One region of the Pseudoxanthomonas sp. 68-E7 genome, then DNA from elsewhere that is predicted to be linked to it. Evidence: predicted binding sites of a transcription regulator. Region 1 holds the regulator's gene; each other region holds the start of a gene.
What was found. The regulator HrcA, encoded in region 1, represses chaperone genes, less so after heat shock. The targets are predictions, from matches to a motif close to TTNGCACTCNNNNNNNNNGAGTGCNAA.
Positions count from the first base shown of each region.

Region 2: the regulator HrcA is predicted to act here: its motif matches at 2,230-2,256, upstream of rpoH (RNA polymerase sigma factor RpoH).
Region 3: the regulator HrcA is predicted to act here: its motif matches at 3,805-3,831, upstream of groES (co-chaperone GroES).

Region 1 covers NZ_JBYMTI010000002.1:265,297-271,290, reverse strand. The annotation lists gene fur (ferric iron uptake transcriptional regulator) at 1-11, shown strand, start outside; gene recN (DNA repair protein RecN) at 154-1,824, opposite strand; gene AC3DE2_RS05775 (DUF2269 family protein) at 1,908-2,366, opposite strand; gene hrcA (heat-inducible transcriptional repressor HrcA) at 2,487-3,539, shown strand; gene grpE (nucleotide exchange factor GrpE) at 3,582-4,100, shown strand; gene dnaK (molecular chaperone DnaK) at 4,210-5,994, shown strand, end outside.
Region 2 covers NZ_JBYMTI010000008.1:223,890-229,883, reverse strand. The annotation lists gene AC3DE2_RS18805 (EAL domain-containing protein) at 442-2,103, shown strand; gene rpoH (RNA polymerase sigma factor RpoH) at 2,267-3,145, shown strand; gene AC3DE2_RS18795 (DUF1203 domain-containing protein) at 3,273-3,740, shown strand; gene AC3DE2_RS18790 (NAD(P)/FAD-dependent oxidoreductase) at 3,734-5,002, opposite strand; gene AC3DE2_RS18785 (response regulator) at 5,222-5,905, shown strand; gene AC3DE2_RS18780 (sensor histidine kinase) at 5,902-5,994, shown strand, end outside.
Region 3 covers NZ_JBYMTI010000001.1:187,570-193,563, forward strand. The annotation lists gene AC3DE2_RS00895 (TlpA family protein disulfide reductase) at 410-1,006, opposite strand; gene AC3DE2_RS00900 (protein-disulfide reductase DsbD family protein) at 1,003-3,336, opposite strand; gene cutA (divalent-cation tolerance protein CutA) at 3,340-3,672, opposite strand; gene groES (co-chaperone GroES) at 3,879-4,169, shown strand; gene groL (chaperonin GroEL) at 4,310-5,950, shown strand.

The DNA of each region.
Region 1 (5,994 bases):
AGAAGCGCTGATTCCCGCGATTCGACATCCGCCTCCAGCCCGATGCCGGGCGGGAGCGGTCTCCGGCCGCGAACTTTCCCGCAGGCTTCCGGGCCATCCAGGCGCCTTCCATCCCGATGCCGGGAAAGGAACACGCCCCCGGGGGTGCATGCCTCAGCCGGCGACGTCGGCCAGCAGCCGCTTGGCCGCCGCGTGGGCTTCCTTGCTGACCTCGACGCCGCCCAGCATGCGCGCCAGTTCTTCCTCGCGCTGGCGCGCGGTCAGCACTTCGACCGCGCTCTGGGTCATGCCATCCACCGGCGCCTTGCTGACCCGGTAGTGCGCGTGCCCCTGGGCGGCGACCTGGGGCAGGTGGGTCACGCACAGCACCTGCCGCTGGGCGCCGAGCGCACGCAGTTTCTTGCCGACGATGTCGGCGACCGCGCCGCCGATGCCGGAGTCCACCTCGTCGAACACCATGGTGGGCACCGCGTCCACGCCGAGCGCGGCGACCTCGATGGCCAGGGAGATGCGCGACAGTTCGCCGCCGGAGGCGACCTTGCGCAGCGGCCGTGGCGGCTGGCCGGCGTTGGCGCCGACCAGGAACTCGACCCGCTCGGCGCCGGCCGGATCGGGCCGATCGCCTTCGTTGGCCTCCAGCGAAATCTCGAAGCGCCCGCCGCCCATGCCCAGTTCGCCGATCAGGGCGGTGGTGGCCTTGCCCAGTTCGCGGGCGGCGCGCTGGCGGCTGCGGGTGAGTTTGGCGGCGGCGGTCTTCCAGGCGTCGCGGGCGGCCTCGATTTCCTTGTTGAGGCCGAGCAGGCGTTCGCCGGCACCGCGCAGGCCATCCAGTTCGGTGGCGATGGCATCGCGCACGCGGGCCAGGTCGTCCGGGGTGGTGCGGTGCTTGCGGGCCAGGTCGTGGATGCGACCGAGCCGCAGTTCCAGCTCCTCGAACTGCTCCGGATCGGCGTCCAGATCGTCGCGGATCTGGCCCAGCAGGCCGAGCGCTTCCTCGATCTGGATATTGGCGCTTTCCAGCATGCCGTCGATCTCGGCCAGCCGGGGTTCGTGCTGGGCCAGCCGGGCCAGGTCGCCACGGGTCTGCTGCAGCTGCCGTGACAGGGACGGCGATTCGTCGCCACCCAGCCGCGCCAGCGCCGCGTCGCAGGCCTGGATGAGGCCGGTGGCATGGGCCTGGCGGCGGTGGCCGGCGACCAGGTTCTCGATGCTGGCTGGAGCGAGATCCTCGCGCGCCAGTTCGCCGAGCTGGTGTTCCAGGTAGTTGATGCGGTCGGAGACGTCGCCCTGGCGCGAGAGGTGATCGCGTTCCTGCAGCAGTTCCGACCAGCGCGTCGCGGCGGTCGCCACGGCTTGCCGTTCGGCGGCGTTGCGGGCGTAGCCGTCCAGCAGGTCGCGCTGGCTGGCCTTGTCCATCAGTGCCTGGTGCTCGTGCTGGCCATGGATTTCCACCAGCCGCCCGGCCAGATCCGACAACTGGCCGAGGGTGACGCTGCGGCCGTTGATCCAGGCGCGCGAACCGCCATCGGCGCGGATGATACGGCGCAGCTGGCAGGCCAGTTCGTCGTCCAGTTCCTGCTCGCGCAGCCACGCCAGCGCCGGGGCGTTGGCCTCGATGGCGAATTCGGCCGACAGTTCGGCGCGTTCGGCGCCGTGGCGGACCACGCCGCTGTCGGCGCGCAGGCCGGACAGGAATCCCAGGGCATCCACCAGCAATGACTTGCCGGCGCCGGTTTCACCGGAAATGACGGTCATGCCGGGGCCGAATTCCAGTTCGGTGGCGCGGACGACGGCGAAATCCTTGATCGCGAGGTGTCTGAGCATGCTCGTATTGTAAGGGCCAGCCATGACGCGCATGGCACGCGGCGGCAGCATCGGCGGGCGCCGTCGCAGGAACCGAGACGGCGCTACGCGGGCACCTTCAGCACCATCGCGGCGAGGGCCAGCCAGGCCGGCACCAGGCTGGCGATGCCGATGCGGTTCCAGCGCCGCAGCAGCTGCGCGCAGTCTTCCCAGCCGATTCCATCGCGGGCGGCCAGCACCCGCAGGCGGTGCTGGAGCGGGGCCAACACCGCGAACACCAGCCCGGACAACACGAACAGGCCGACGCCCCAGGCGATCCAACCCGTGCGCAGCACCGGCCAGCCGCCTTGCCAGGCGGCCAGGCCGCCGCTGGCGATGATCACCATTACCGCCGGCAGGGTGAACACGCGATCGCCGCGGATGACCCCGGCCATCGCGTCCGCCAGCCGCGACGGGGAACGGTGGCGGGCGGCGTGGCGCACCCAGAACACGCCGATGGTGATGTTGCCGAGGAACAGCACCACGGCCACCACGTGCAGCAGCTTGAACAACAGGTAGACCATGGCGGTGGGCTCGGTGCGGAAGGGATGCCCATTGACCCGCATCCGCCGGCGCGGGCCAAGTGGCCGGAAGTCACTTCAACGCTTGCGGTCGCGAGGCGATGCCGCTATCTATTCGCGATGATGGCCGCACCCGCCGACACCCCGCTGGACCCCCGCGCCCGCCAGTTGCTGCGGGCGCTGATCTCCCGTTACATCCGCGACGGCGAGCCGGTCGGCTCGCAGACCCTGGCCCGCCACGGCGGCCTGGACGTCAGCCCGGCGACCATCCGCAACATCCTGGCCGAGCTGGAGGAAGTGGGGCTGTTGAGCTCGCCGCACACCTCCGCCGGACGGGTGCCGACCGCCCAGGGCTATCGGGTGTTCGTGGACAGCCTGGTGCAGGTGAAGTCGCTGGGCGAGGGCGAGATCACCCGCCTGCGTTCCGAACTGCCGGCCGGGGCGGGCACCCAGGCCCTGCTGGGCAATGCCTCCGAACTGCTGTCGGCGATGACCCATTTCGTCGGCGTGGTCAGTGCGCCCCGGCGCGAGCAGTTCGCGTTCCGCTACATCGATTTCGTGCCGCTGGACGGCCGCCGGGTGATGGCGATCCTGGTGTTCGCCGACAACGACGTGCAGAACCGGGTCATCGAACCGCGCCGGACCTACGACCGGTCCGAGCTGGAGCGGATCGCCAACTATCTGAACACCCATTTCGCCGGACGCCCGCTGGCCGACATCCGCGCGACCCTACTGCGGGAACTGCGCGCGGCCCGCAGCGAGATGGAAGGGTTGCTGGCCGAGGCGGTGGACCTGGCCGAACAGGCGCTGGTCCCGCCCGGCGACGACGTGGTCCTGGCCGGGCAGACCCGGCTGATGAGCGTGCAGGACCTGTCCGACCTGGAACGCCTGCGGGATCTGTTCGAGACCTTCGCCCGCAAGCGCGAGATCCTGCAGCTGCTGGAGCGAACCCTGCGCGCCCCCGGGGTGCGCATCTTCATCGGCGAGGACACCGGCCTGGCCCGCCACGACAGCGTCTCGGTGGTCACCGCGCCCTACATGGCCGGCGGCCAGGTGCTGGGGGTGCTGGGGGTGATCGGCCCCACCCGGATGGCCTACGACCGGGTGATCCCGGTGGTGCAGGCGGCGGCCGATGCGCTGGGCGCCGCCTTGAATCCCGACAGCCCGGCCCAATAAGTTGGCTGTCATGCGGCAGGAAACGCCGCGCCGGGACCCGAAATGAACCAAAACGAACACGATTCCGAACCGGGCCAGATGCCCGAACCGCAAGAAACCGACAACCCCCTGATCGCCGAACTGGAAACGCTCCGCAACGAGGTGGACCAGTTGCGGGCCGCCTCGCTGCTGGAGCGCGCGGACCTTGAGAACCAGCGCAAGCGGGTGGCGCGCGACATCGAGATGGCGCGCAAGTTCGCCAACGAACGCCTGCTGGGCGACCTGCTGCCGGTCTTCGACAGCCTGGATGCCGGGCTGGCTGCGGCCGGCAACGAGGCCAATCCGCTGCGTGAAGGCCTGGAACTGACCTACAAGCAGTTGCTGAAGGTCGCCGGCGACAACGGCCTGACCGTGCTCGATCCGGTCGGCGCCCCGTTCAACCCGGAACACCACCAGGCCATCAGCCAGGCCGACGCCCCCGGCGCTGCCCCCGGCAGCGTGGTGCAGGTGTTCCAGAAGGGCTACCTGCTCAACGACCGCCTGCTGCGCCCCGCGCTGGTGGTGGTGGCCCGGCAGGACTGAACGCGTGGACCCGGCGGCGCTTGAACCGCGCCGGCCGGACCCCACATCCAGACCATCCCCGGCGCAACGCCGGACCAAGACAGACATTTTTTAGGGAGCGAACCCGACAATGGGCAAGATCATCGGCATCGACCTGGGCACGACCAATTCGTGCGTGGCGATCATGGAAGGCGGCAAGGCACGCGTCATCGAGAATTCCGAAGGCGACCGTACCACCCCCTCCATCGTCGCCTACACCAAGGACGGCGAAGTCCTGGTGGGCGCCTCGGCCAAGCGCCAGGCCGTCACCAACCCCAAGAACACCTTCTTCGCGGTGAAGCGCCTGATCGGCCGCAAGTTCACCGACGCCGAAGTGCAGAAGGACATCGGCCTGGTGCCGTACTCCATCGTCCAGCACGACAACGGCGACGCCTGGGTGGCCACCGCCGACGGCAGGAAGCTGTCCGCGCAGGAAATCTCCGCGCGCATCCTGGAGAAGATGAAGAAGACCGCCGAGGCCTTCCTGGGCGAGACGGTGACCGAAGCGGTCATCACCGTGCCGGCCTACTTCAACGACAGCCAGCGCCAGGCGACCAAGGACGCCGGCAAGATCGCCGGCCTGGACGTCAAGCGCATCATCAACGAGCCGACCGCCGCGGCGCTGGCCTATGGCCTGGACAAGGCCGACGGCACCGATCGCAAGATCGCCGTGTACGACCTGGGCGGCGGCACCTTCGACGTGTCGATCATCGAGATCGCCAACGTCGACGGCGAGAAGCAGTTCGAGGTGCTGGCCACCAACGGCGATACCTTCCTGGGTGGCGAGGACTTCGACAAGCGCGTCATCGACTATCTGGTGGAAGAGTTCCAGAAGGACCAGGGCATCGATCTGCGCAAGGATCCGCTGGCCCTGCAGCGCCTGAAGGACGCCGCCGAGCGCGCCAAGATCGAGCTGTCCAGCTCGCAGCAGACCGAAGTCAACCTGCCGTACATCACCGCCGACGCGTCCGGCCCGAAGCACCTCAACATCAAGCTGACCCGCGCCAAGCTGGAAGCGCTGGTGGAAGACCTGATCAAGAAGAGCATCGAGCCGTGCCGCATCGCGCTGAACGACGCCGGCCTGCGCGCCAGCGAGATCAGCGAGGTGATCCTGGTCGGTGGCCAGACCCGCATGCCGAAGGTGCAGCAGGCGGTGGCCGAATTCTTCGGCAAGGATCCGCGCAAGGACGTCAACCCCGACGAAGCCGTGGCGCTGGGCGCCGCGATCCAGGGCGGCGTGCTGGCCGGCGACGTCAAGGACGTGCTGCTGCTGGACGTGACCCCGCTGAGCCTGGGCATCGAGACCCTGGGCGGCGTGTTCACCAAGATCATCGAGAAGAACACCACCATCCCGACCAAGGCCTCGCAGACCTTCTCCACGGCCGAGGACAACCAGTCCGCGGTGACCGTGCACGTGCTGCAGGGCGAGCGCGAGCAGGCCCGCTTCAACAAGTCGCTGGCCCGCTTCGACCTGGCCGGCATCGATCCCTCGCCGCGCGGCCTGCCGCAGATCGAGGTGTCGTTCGACATCGACGCCAACGGCATCCTGCACGTCTCGGCCAAGGACAAGAAGACCAACAAGGAACAGAAGGTCGAGATCAAGGCCGGTTCGGGCCTGTCCGAGGAAGAGATCCAGCGCATGGTCGCCGACGCCGAGGCGCATCGCGACGAGGACAAGAAGTTCCACGAGCTGGTGCAGGCGCGCAACCACGCCGACGGCCTGCTGCACGCCACCCGCACCGCCATCACCGAACACGGCAGCAAGGTGCCGGGCGACGTGATCGGCCGGGTCGAGGGTGCCATCGCCGAGCTGGAAACGGCGATGAAGAGCGACGACAAGGCCCAGATCGAAGCCAAGTCCAAGACCCTGGAAGAA
Region 2 (5,994 bases), on a different contig from region 1:
TCGTACAACGCGCACATCCACGGTGGTTCAGACGGCCACCGTCCGAGGCCAGCCGCGATGAGCCGCGCGTTCCGCACCGACGGTTCCCGGCGCTTCGCGCGGCGATGCGGGCTTTCAACCATCAGCGCGAACGACGACACGGTGGGACCATCACCGCCATCGCCGACTTAAGTCACAAGGCACCGTTTCATTTCCGTACCCAAGACAGGAAGGGCCGCAGGGCGCGCGTGGGCCTGACGCCTCTGCTTTCTGCCGTCCATTTCGGAAAGTTCCGATTCCTGCGCGGAATCAGATGGGTGACATTACAGGTCGCGACATGGAAGTCGCGGTCGAATTCCTTCCTGCTCCCGCACAAGGCGACACATCGGTCCCTTGCCATTCCATGGGGGCCTCTGCGCAATCCTGCGCGCGTCCAGATGAAAGCATCACGTCTTTTCACCCATGCATGCCATTCACGCCAAGCTCGAAGCGACTGGCCGCCCGCAGCGGGGCGGTTGGGTTGGTACGCGTGATACCGGTTGCGCAATTGGGCATGGTCTCCACTCGGGCAGGTGGAGGCGTCTCGCGCGTGCGGGGCTTGTCTGGCTGGTGATCCTGATCCCTGGATGGATGGGACTGTCGTTGCTTCAAGACGATGTCCTGCAGACACGCCAGCTAGAAACCTCGCAGGAACAGCGACGCGTGCTGTCGCAACTGGAGATGATGCTCGACGAGGTCCATGCCGCGGCCGTGGCTGCAATGCCGCTTGCCGATGCGCCTTGTGAAAGCGTGCTCGGGGCACTACGCCGGCAGGCTGCCGTGGTTCCACAGGTGCGTTCCCTGCTACTGGCGCGGGATGGCGAGGTCCATTGCGCCAGCCTGTCGGGTGAAAGCGGCGGGGACCTGGGGATGTTCTGGGGTGGCCAGGAAGCATTGGCATTCGTTGCCGGCAGCGCGGTGGCGCCGGAACGTCCGCTCCTGCTTTACCGGTGGCGGCAGGGATCGCAACAGGTGATCGCCGTGGTGGACGCACGGCATGCCTGGCGGGCAGCAATCGGTCGCGACGTTGGCGACAGCGCATGGCGCGTGGCGGGGATGCAGTTGGGGAATGATGGACTTGCACCGTCGCCAACCCGTCCGGACGCGGCAGCGATCGCTTCATCGCGCTATCCCATCGAAATCGTCGCCGATGCGCCAGGCGCGATGCCGCGCCCGCCATGGCGTTCGTTCCACGTTGGTGTCCTGCTGGTGTTGCTCGCCGGTATTCCCGGCGGCTATCTGATTCACCGCCTGATGCCCCGCCGGCAGGGCCGGCACCGCGAATACGAGCGCGCCATCCGGAAAGGCGAGTTCGTTCCCTACTACCAGCCGCTGGTACGTGCCGCGGACATGGAATGGGCAGGTGTGGAAGTACTGGCGCGCTGGCTGCATCCGAATCGGGGCCTGCTGGCGCCCGACAGCTTCATGACTGGCCTGGAACGATCCAGGTTTATCCTGCCCGCGACGGGGTACCTGATGGAGCGGGCCGCCCATGAGCTCGCGGGCATGCTTCCGCAGCTGCCGGTGGGCTTCCATGTTTCCTTCAACATCACGCCTGCGCACTTGGCCGGGCGATGGTTGCCCGAACAGTGTCAGCGCTTTCTGTCTGTCTTTCCGCAAGACAGGATCATCCTGGTCCTGGAGCTGACCGAGCGCGAAGGCGTGGAAGCGGATGAGGACGTGCACGCGGTGCTGGAAGAACTCCGCCGGATGGGCGTGCGGATCGCGCTCGACGATTTCGGGGTGGGGCATTCCAACCTCAGCCATCTCCAGGACCTGCGGGTGGATGGCCTGAAGATCGATCGCGGCTTCATCGCCCGGCTGGGCCCACCCGCCGGCATGACGCCGATCCTGCGGACGATCCTGGAGTTGGCCGAGCGCATGGATCTGGATGTTGTCGCCGAAGGAGTGGAAACCCGGGCACAGGCCGATGCGCTGATCCGGCACGGGGTGACCCTGCTGCAGGGCTACCTGTTCGCCCGGCCGCTGGCGGGCCAGGATCTGCCGTCTGCACTGTCCCGGACGCCACTGCCGCCCGGGGCCCAGCATGTGGATAGCACGCTAAAGGTCAACCAATTGATTTAAAACAAAATTTAAAGTTCTGGTCCTAAGCTGGCCGGGATGTCGGCACTGTTGCCGTTTCCCTTACAGAACCTGAACATCTTTGGTCCATCGTTCCAGATCCGGAATGATGGGGAACTCTTTTACCGGTTAGCAGTCAAACAACCCGACTGCTAAGATGACCCCCATGACCCAGAATGCTCCCGCCACCGCCCTGGTGGCCAACAGCCTCCCCATCCCCAGTGCGCTCGGTTCACTCGAGGCCTATATCGGTGCCGTGCACCAGATTCCGGTGCTGACGGTCGATGACGAGCAGGCGCTGGCCCGTCGCTACCGCGAAGACGAAGACCTGGATGCCGCCCGCGAACTGGTGCACTCGCACCTGCGGTTCGTGGTGCATGTGGCCCGGGGTTACAACGGCTACGGGTTGCCGCTGGGCGACCTGATCCAGGAAGGCAACATCGGCCTGATGAAGGCGGTGAAGCGTTTCGATCCGGACATGGGCGTGCGCCTGGTGAGTTTCGCCGTGCACTGGATCCGTGCCGAGATGCACGAGTTCATCCTGAAGAACTGGCGCATCGTCAAGGTCGCGACCACCAAGGCGCAGCGCAAGCTGTTCTTCAACCTGCGCAAGTCCAAGACCCGCCTGGGCTGGATGAATGCCGAGGAAGTCAGTGCCGTCGCCAAGGACCTCAACGTGTCCGAGCGCGAAGTGCTGGAGATGGAATCGCGCTTGTCCGGACGCGACATCGGTTTCGATGCGCCGGGTGACGAGGACGATGATCATGCCCCGCCGTCGCCCGTGAACTACCTGGTGGCGGGCGACGAGGATCCGTCGCAGGCCTACGAGCGCGCCGACAGCGAGGACAACCAGCTTGAACTGCTGCGCGAGGGCCTGGCCGGCCTGGACCAGCGCTCGCGCGATATCGTCAAGCGCCGTTGGCTGGATGCGGACAGCAAGATCACGCTGCAGGAACTGGCCGATGAGTACGGCGTGTCCGCCGAACGCATCCGCCAGATCGAAGCCAATGCGCTCAAGAAGATGAAGGCGTTGTTCGCCGCCTGAGCGAACGGACCCGACGCAATCCACGACGGCCCCGGAAACGGGGCCGTTTCGTTTTGGGCGCGCAAGAACCGGATGGCGACGCATCCGCACACGGGGGATGCTGCAGGCCCCCTTAGGAGTTTCCGCCATGTCCTACCGCATCACCGGCCTGTCGCCCGACCTGTTCACCCACCTTTGGCCGCTGGATGACGCGGCGCTGGGGCGCCAATCGATGCGGCGTGTCGTTGCCGACAGCGATCGCGGCTTCCCGTGCAGGGTTTCGCTGGACAACGCCCGGGTGGGCGAGGTCCTGCTGCTGTTGCCGTTCCAGCATCATGACGTAGCCGGCCCGTATCGCGCGGGCGGACCGATCTTCGTGCGCGAGCGTGCCGGCGAAGCCGCGGTGTTCGAGAACCGGATACCGGAGTCCTTCCTGCGTCGACTGCTGTCCGTGCGAGCCTACGATGCCGACGGCTGGATGCAGGCCTCCGAGGTCGTGGAGGGTACCCAACTGGTCCAGGCGATCGAAGGCTTCTTCCAGCGCGTCGAGGTGAACTACCTGCACCTGCACAACGCACGCCCCGGTTGCTTCGCGGCGCGCGTGGATCGTCATTGATCCGGTGGTTCTTCCCCGGCGGCGCCGAAGATGATGCGCGCGCCACGCTGGTAGCTCCAGTAAGCCCACGCCCAGTTGAGCAACACGACCAGCCGGTTGCGGAAGCCGATGAGGAAGAACACGTGCGCGGCCAGCCAGAACCACCAGGCCAGCAGGCCGGACAGTTTCAGCCGGCCCAGGTGCACCACGGCCGCCATCCGGCCGATGGTGGCGAGGTTGCCGAAATCCTTGTAGCGGAACGGCGTGGCAGGCTTCCCGGCCAACCGTGACCGTACGGCCGCCGCGATGTGCCGCCCCATCTGCTTGGCCGCGGGAGCCACGCCGGGTACCGGACGCCCGTCGCTCTGCACGGACGCCAGATCGCCACCAACGAAGATCTCGGGATGACCCGGCACGCTGAGGTCGGCCTGCACGATCACGCGTCCGGCCCGATCCAGGGGAACCCCCAGCGAGCGCGCGAGCGGGGACGCGGCGACGCCGGCCGCCCACACCACCGTGCGGGCCGGTACGAAACTGTCGCCCAGTTGATAACCCGTGTCGCTGATGGCGGTGACCGGCACGCCGGTGCTGACTTCCACGCCCAGTTTTTCCAGCTGGCGGCGAGCGCGCCCGGAAAGATCTTCCGGGAATGAAGCCAGGACGCGCGGGCCGGCCTCGATCAGGCGCACGCGCGCCTCGCCCGGATCGATGTTGCGGAACTCGTTCTTCAGCGTATGCCGCGCAATCTCGGCGAGTGTTCCCGCGAGTTCGACACCGGTGGGACCGCCGCCGACGATGGCGAAGTTGAGCCATGCCGCGCGACGGGCGGGGTCGGGCTCGGCTTCGGCGCGCTCGAAAGCGACCAGCAGGTGGCGGCGCAGCCGCAGGGCGTCGTCCAGCGTCTTCAGCCCGGGCGCATGTTGGGCCCATTCGTCGTGGCCGAAGTAGGCATGGGTGGCGCCGGTGGCCAGCAGCAGGTAGTCATAGTCCAGGACGCTGGTGTCACCCAGCCTTAGTTGGCGCGATGACGCATCCACGGCGGTGACTTCCGCCAGGCGCACTTCCACATTGGCCTGGCGGCGCAGGATATGGCGCAGCGGCGCCGCGATGTCGGGCGCCGACAGGCCGGCAGTGGCCACCTGGTAGAGCAGCGGCTGGAAGAGGTGATGGTTGCGGCGGTCGATCAGGGTGATCCGGACGGGCGCCCTGGCCAGTGCCCGTGCCGCCCACAGGCCGGCAAAGCCGCCACCGACAATGACCACATGCGGGCGAGGGGTACTCATCGCGATGCTCCATTGGCATGCGACGAGCCGGAATCCCGCCCGTTGGAAGGCAACGGGAACGTCGATAGGGAAAAAACGACAGTATCCATGCAGCGAATTCTGGCATGGACACGGGCATACGCAAGCGGAAAGCGAGCACCCGTGCAGCACGCGAGTTCTTCAAGGCACGTTAGACTGGGTTGCCGGCGCCATCGAGGCTGCGTCGGCGCAGGGGGAATGATGCAACCACAGCCGATCACACTGGATGCAGTGCTGGTCATCGAGGACGATCCCGGCGTACGCCGCCGGATTTCGCGACTGGTGGCCGCGGTCGCGGAGCCGGAAGCGAGGATCGTGGACGTCGACTGCCTGGCATCCGCGCGTTCCTGCCTGCGGGAACGTCCGTTCGCACTGGCCCTGGTGGATGTGCAATTGCCCGATGGCAGTGGTATCGACCTCATCGCCTGGATGCAGCGGCATGCGGCGGCGACGCAGGCGGTCATCGTGTCCGCGTGGGCGGAGGAGGAAACCATCCTGGCCGGGGTGCGTGCCGGCGCGGTCGGTTACCTGCTGAAGGAACGCGATGACGCCGAGATCCTGATGTCCCTGAAAAGCCTGCGCAGTGGTGGCGCGCCGATCGATCCGATGATCGCGCGCCGCATCCTGGCGTTGTGGCCGGCGGCGACGAAGGCTCCCGCTGCGGCGCTGTCGCGGGAGATCGGAAAGGACGTCTATCTGTCCGAGCGGGAGCACGAGATCCTGGGACTGGTGGCGCAGGGATTCAGCAACCGCGAGATGGCGGAGCTGTTGTCGCTGTCCCGGCTCACCATCGAGTGCCATACCAAGAACATTTACCGCAAGCTCGCGGTCGGATCGCGCACCGCGGCGGTGTTCGAGGCCCGGGCGATGGGACTGCTGCCGTGATCCTGCGGGGATGGGTGATCCTGCTGTGCCTGCTGTGGCCCTGGCTGGCGAACGCGCAAACGCTACCCGCGATCACCATTGATCGCGCC
Region 3 (5,994 bases), on a different contig from region 1:
AGGGGGAGGCAAGAAGTTCGTCCTGGTTCTGATAGCCCCCTTTGCAAAAAGGGGCGGGCACCCGCGTAGCGGGTGACGGGGGATTTGCGGGGTGCGGGGAGGAAAAAGCAAATCCCCCTCCATCCCCCTTTTTCAAAGGGGGAGGCGAGAAGTTCGCCCTGGTTCTGGTAGCCCCCTTTGCAAAAGGGGGCGGGCACCCGCGTCAGCGGGTGACGGGGGATTTGCGGGGTGCGGGAGGAAAAAGCAAATCCCCCTCCATCCCCCTTTTTCAAAGGGGGAGGCGAGAAGTTCGTCCTGGTTCTGATAGCCCCCTTTGCAAAAGGGGGCGGGCACCCGCGTCAGCGGGTGACGGGGGATTTGCTTTGTGCGGAAAAGCAAATCCCCTCAATCCCTTTTCTGGAAGGCAACGCTAGCGCTTGGCCGCCCAGGTCGTGATCTCGCCTTCGACGAACGGCCCGATCTTCTGCTTGAGGATGCGGCCGTCGGCGCCGACCAGCACGGTGTAGGGCAGCACGCCCTTGGCATTGCCCAGCCAGATGCTGCTGTCGGCCGGACCGGGCGTGTCGAGCAGAATCGGATACCGCACCGGCACCCTGGCGAGAAAGTCGTTCACGCCCTCGACGGTGTCCAGCGCCAGGCCGACGACCTGCACGCCCTCGGCGCCCTGTTCGCGGGCGAAGCGATCCAGTTCCGGCATTTCCTTGATGCACGGGCCGCACCAGCTGGCCCATACGTTGATGAGCAATGGTCGGCCCCGGTACTGCGCGAGATCGACGGTCTTCCCGTCGGGACCGGGCAGGGCGATCTTCGGCATCGGATCGCCCACCTTCGCGGGCGTGACGCCCGGCGGCGGCGCGGGCGCGGTCGCGTTGGCGACGGTCTGCAAGGCCTGTTGTCCGGGTCCGGTGCGCCACAGCCAGCCGCTGTCGAAGGCATGGCTGGCGAGCAGGCCGAGTCCAGCCGCGGCCACCGCCACCCACAGCACGCGCGCGGTGGTGACCTTCATCGCGCGGCCCTCGCCAGCGCGTCCTCGACCATGGATTGGGTCAGCACGGTCGGCAGCACTTCACCCTCGCCGCCGCCGCGCGGATACACCACGTACAGCGGCACGCCGACCGCGCCGTGTTCCTCGAGGTAGGCGGTGATGGTGGCATCGACATTCGTCCAGTCGCCGCGCATCAGCACGCCACCGGCGTCGGCCAGCGCCTTGCGGAAAGGTTCGCGGTCCAGCACGGTCTTCTCGTTGGCCTTGCAGGTCACGCACCAGTCGGCGGTGATGTCGACGAACACGACCTTGCCCTCGGCGCGCAATGCGGCCAGGCGTTCGGGCGAGAAGGCCACGCTGTCCTGTGCACCGGCGGGCGCGGCGCGTTCGGGCAGCGGCAGGCGATGCGCCATCACCAACGGCGCGACGGCCGAAGCCAGCACCAGCAGCGCCAGCGCGCGCTGCACCGGCGCGGACCGCCAGCGCAGGCGCTGCAGCCACCATGCCGCCAGGGCCAGCAGCACCAGGCCGACCAGCACCAGCGCCACCGCGTCGATGCCGCGCTGGCGGCCCAGCACCCACAGCAGCCACACCGCGGTCAGGTACATCGGGAAGGCCAGCGCCTTCTTCAGCGCTTCCATCCAGGCGCCGGGACGCGGTAGCCGGTTGGCCAGCGCGGGGATGAAGCCGATCAGCAGGAACGGCAGCGCCAGGCCCACGCCCAGCATCAGGAACACCAGCAGCGCCAGCGGCACCGACGCGGCGAACGCGAACGCCAGCGCCGCGCCCATGAACGGCGCGGTGCACGGACTGGCCACCACCACCGCCAGCACGCCGGTGAAGAAATCGCCCGCCGGGCCGTGCCGGCGCGCCAGTCCATCGCCCGCGCCGGCCAGTCCGTAGCCGATCGCGAACACGCCGGACAGGCTCAGGCCGACCGCGAACAGCACATACACCAGCACGCCGATCACCAGCGGCTGCTGCAACTGGAAGCCCCAGCCCAGCGCCTGGCCGGCCGCGCGCAGCGCGATCGCCACGCCGCCCACCGCCAGGAAGCTCAGCAGCACGCCGGCGGTGTACCAGAGCGCGCGCGCCTTCGGCCGATCGCCGCTGGCCAGGGACAGCGCCTTCAGCGACAGCACCGGCAGCACGCAGGGCATCAGGTTGAGGATCAGGCCGCCGCCCAGCGCCAGCAGCAGCGCCAGCCACAGGCTGGTCGGGGTGCGCGAGGCGCGGCGCAGCGCGTCTTCCGGCGGCAGCGTGCGCGGCACTTCGGCGGCGGTCGTCGCGGCGCCGGTGTTCGCGTCGTCGACGGCGGATTCCGCATCCGGCCCGGCCGGGGCGGAAGTGGCCGGCACCTTGTCGGTTGTCGGAAGCGACGCGGGCGCAGCGGTGGCGGCAGCGCCCTCGGTAGCGGCGTCTGCGGCCGGCGTCAGCTTGCCGGCCGGAATCGACAGCGCGATCCGCCGGGTCATCGGCGGATAGCAGATGCCACCGGTCTGGCAACCCTGGAAGGTCACCCGCAGCGTGGCCTTGGTGGCCTTGGCGTGCTCGCGGGTCAGCGGCACCGGCACTTCGGCCTGATCGAAATAGACGATGACATCGCCGAAGTGTTCGTCGTGGTAAGCCTGCCCCTTCGGCCAGCGCGGTTTCTGCAGGCCGATGCCGGGCGCGCCTTCCAGCGCCATCGAAGTGCGGTCGCGGTAGACGTAATAGCCACGCGCCGGGGTGAAGCGCAGCAGCAGCTGGTTGCCGTCGAAGGCGATCGCTTCCACCGCGAAGGCGCGATCCTGCGGCAGCGGCGCGGCATCGACCCCACCCTTGCCGCCGCCCAGCAGCGACGAGGCGCCGGCACCGGTCAGCGAACCCAGCGGTACGAAGCCGCCGGCGTCATTGCCTGCCATGGCGGTCGCGCCGCCGGGCAGGTTCACGGTGAGGCTGCGGACCTGCGGCGGATAGCAGATGCCTGCATCCGCGCAACCCTGATACTTGATCTTGAGGGTGACCGAATCCGCGTCCGCGCCGGCCTGGCCGGGCAGGACCGCGGTCAGGCGGCCGCGGTAGGTCTCCACGTCGCCGAAGAATTCGTCGCGGTAGGCCTTGCCCTTGGGCAGCTGCAACGGTCTGGCGGTGAAGCCGCCGGCACTCACCTCGACCCCGGTCCGGTGCCGGTACAGGTAGTAGCCGTCGGCGATCTTCCAATGCACCTCGATGCGGTCGCGGCTGGGCGCGCTGACGCTGGGGACGAACACCTCATCGACCGGCGGCAGGTCCTGCGGGCGGATCTGGGCCTGCGCGGCGCAGGCGAAGGACAGCAGGCCCAGGGCCAGCAGGCGGGACAACCACGTCATCGGTCAGGGTTCCTCACGGGGCTCGCTGGTCTCCGCCGTCACCCACGCCAGATAGGCGGGCAGGCCGGCGGCGGCTTGGACCGCCAGCAGCTCGGGGAGTTCGTAGGGATGCAGTTCGGCCAGCCGGGCCGCCAGCGCGGGCAGCCGCGCGGCGGTGGTCTTGATGATCAGCTGGACCTCGTCGGTGGTTTCCACCGCGTCCCGCCAGCGGTAGACCGAGGTCATCCCGGGCAGGAGGTTCACGCAGGCCGCCAGCCGCTCGTCCACCAGCGTGCCGGCCAGGCGCCGGGCGCTGTCGGCATCGGGGCAGGTGCAGAAGGCGAGCAGGACGGACATAGGCCAGCGATTATCGCAGACGCCTCCTTGATCCCCGGTCCAAACTTTTTTCCGCGGCCAGCTCTTGAAAGGCTCCGGCCGGGCCCCATTTCCGTGCAATCCCGGTTCGCCGGGGTTTGTTTGCCCGCGTTGCTGGCACTCTCCCTTTCCGAGTGCTAACATCGCCGCCCTTTCCCAGTCCAATCAATCACTTAAAGAGGATTGAAATGAGCAATATCAAGCCGCTGTACGACCGCGTGGTCATCAAGCGTATGGAAGAAGAGAAGCTGTCCGCTGGCGGCATCGTGATTCCGGACTCGGCCACCGAGAAGCCGATCAAGGGTGAAGTCGTCGCCGTCGGCGAAGGCAAGGTCCTGGACAACGGCAACGTGCGCGCCCCGAAGGTCAAGGTCGGCGACAAGGTCCTGTTCGGCAAGTACAGCGGCACCGAAGTGAAGCTGGACGGCACCGACTACCTGGTCGTGAAGGAAGACGACATCTTCGCGATCCTCGGCTGATCGCCGAGGCGGGATTCGGCATTGGAGATTCGGGATTCGGACAAGCGCGACTTCTGCGCTGATCGAATCCCGACCCATTCCGCTCCCCGCCAACCCATCGAATCCCCAATCCCCAATATCGAATCCCGGAGTTAATACCCATGGCTGCAAAGGATATCCGTTTCGGCGAAGACGCCCGTTCGCGCATGGTGCGCGGCGTCAACGTGCTCGCCAACGCCGTCAAGGCCACCCTGGGCCCGAAGGGCCGCAACGTCGTGCTCGAGAAGAGCTTCGGCGCCCCGACCATCACCAAGGACGGCGTCTCCGTCGCCAAGGAAATCGAACTGGCCGACAAGTTCGAGAACATGGGCGCGCAGATGGTCAAGGAAGTCGCTTCCAAGACCTCCGACAACGCCGGTGACGGCACCACCACCGCCACCGTGCTGGCGCAGGCGCTGATCCGCGAAGGTTCCAAGGCGGTCGCCGCCGGCATGAACCCGATGGACCTCAAGCGCGGCATCGACAAGGCCGTGGTCGCCGCCGTGGCCGAGCTGAAGAAGATCAGCAAGCCCACCGCCGACGACAAGGCCATCGCCCAGGTCGGCACCATCTCCGCCAACTCCGACGAGTCGATCGGCAACATCATCGCCGATGCGATGAAGAAGGTCGGCAAGGAAGGCGTGATCACCGTCGAGGAAGGCTCGGGCCTGGACAACGAACTGGACGTCGTCGAAGGCATGCAGTTCGACCGCGGCTACCTGTCGCCGTACTTCGTCAACAACCAGCAGTCGATGACCGCCGACCTGGATGACCCGTTCATCCTGCTGCACGACAAGAAGATCTCCAACGTGCGTGACCTGCTGCCCGTGCTGGAAGGCGTGGCCAAGGCCGGCAAGCCGCTGCTGATCGTCGCCGAGGAAGTGGAAGGCGAAGCGCTGGCCACCTTGGTGGTCAACACCATCCGCGGCATCGTCAAGGTCGTGGCCGTGAAGGCCCCGGGCTTCGGCGACCGTCGCAAGGCGATGCTGGAAGACATGGCCGTGCTGACCGGCGGCACCGTGATCTCCGAGGAAGTGGGCCTGTCGCTGGAGAAGGCCACCATCAAGGATCTGGGCCGCGCCAAGAAGGTGCAGGTCTCGAAGGAGAACAGCACCATCATCGACGGCGCCGGCGACACCGCCGCCATCGAAGCCCGCATCAAGCAGATCAAGGCGCAGATCGAAGAGACCTCTTCGGACTACGACCGCGAGAAGCTGCAGGAGCGCGTGGCCAAACTGGCCGGCGGCGTGGCCGTCATCAAGGTCGGTGCCGCCACCGAAGTCGAGATGAAGGAAAAGAAGGCGCGCGTCGAAGACGCCCTGCACGCCACCCGTGCGGCCGTCGAGGAAGGCGTGGTCCCGGGCGGCGGCGTCGCCCTGATCCGTGCCAAGGCCGCCATCGAAGGCCTGAAGGGCATCAACGAAGACCAGACCCACGGCATCCAGATCGCCCTGCGCGCGATGGAAGCCCCGCTGCGCGAAATCGTCACCAACGCCGGCGAAGAGCCCTCCGTGATCGTCAACAAGGTCAAGGACGGTTCGGGCAACTTCGGCTACAACGCCGCCAACGGCGAGTTCGGCGACATGGTCGAGTTCGGCATCCTGGATCCGACCAAGGTCACCCGCACCGCGCTGCAGAACGCCGCGTCCATCGCCGGCCTGATGATCACCACCGAAGCGATGGTGGCCGAGGCCCCGAAGAAGGACGAGCCGGCGATGCCGCCGGGCGGTGGCATGGGCGGCATGGGCGGCATGGATTTCTGATCCGGCTTTCCACGCGGTACCGCGACACCGGAAAACCCCGCCGC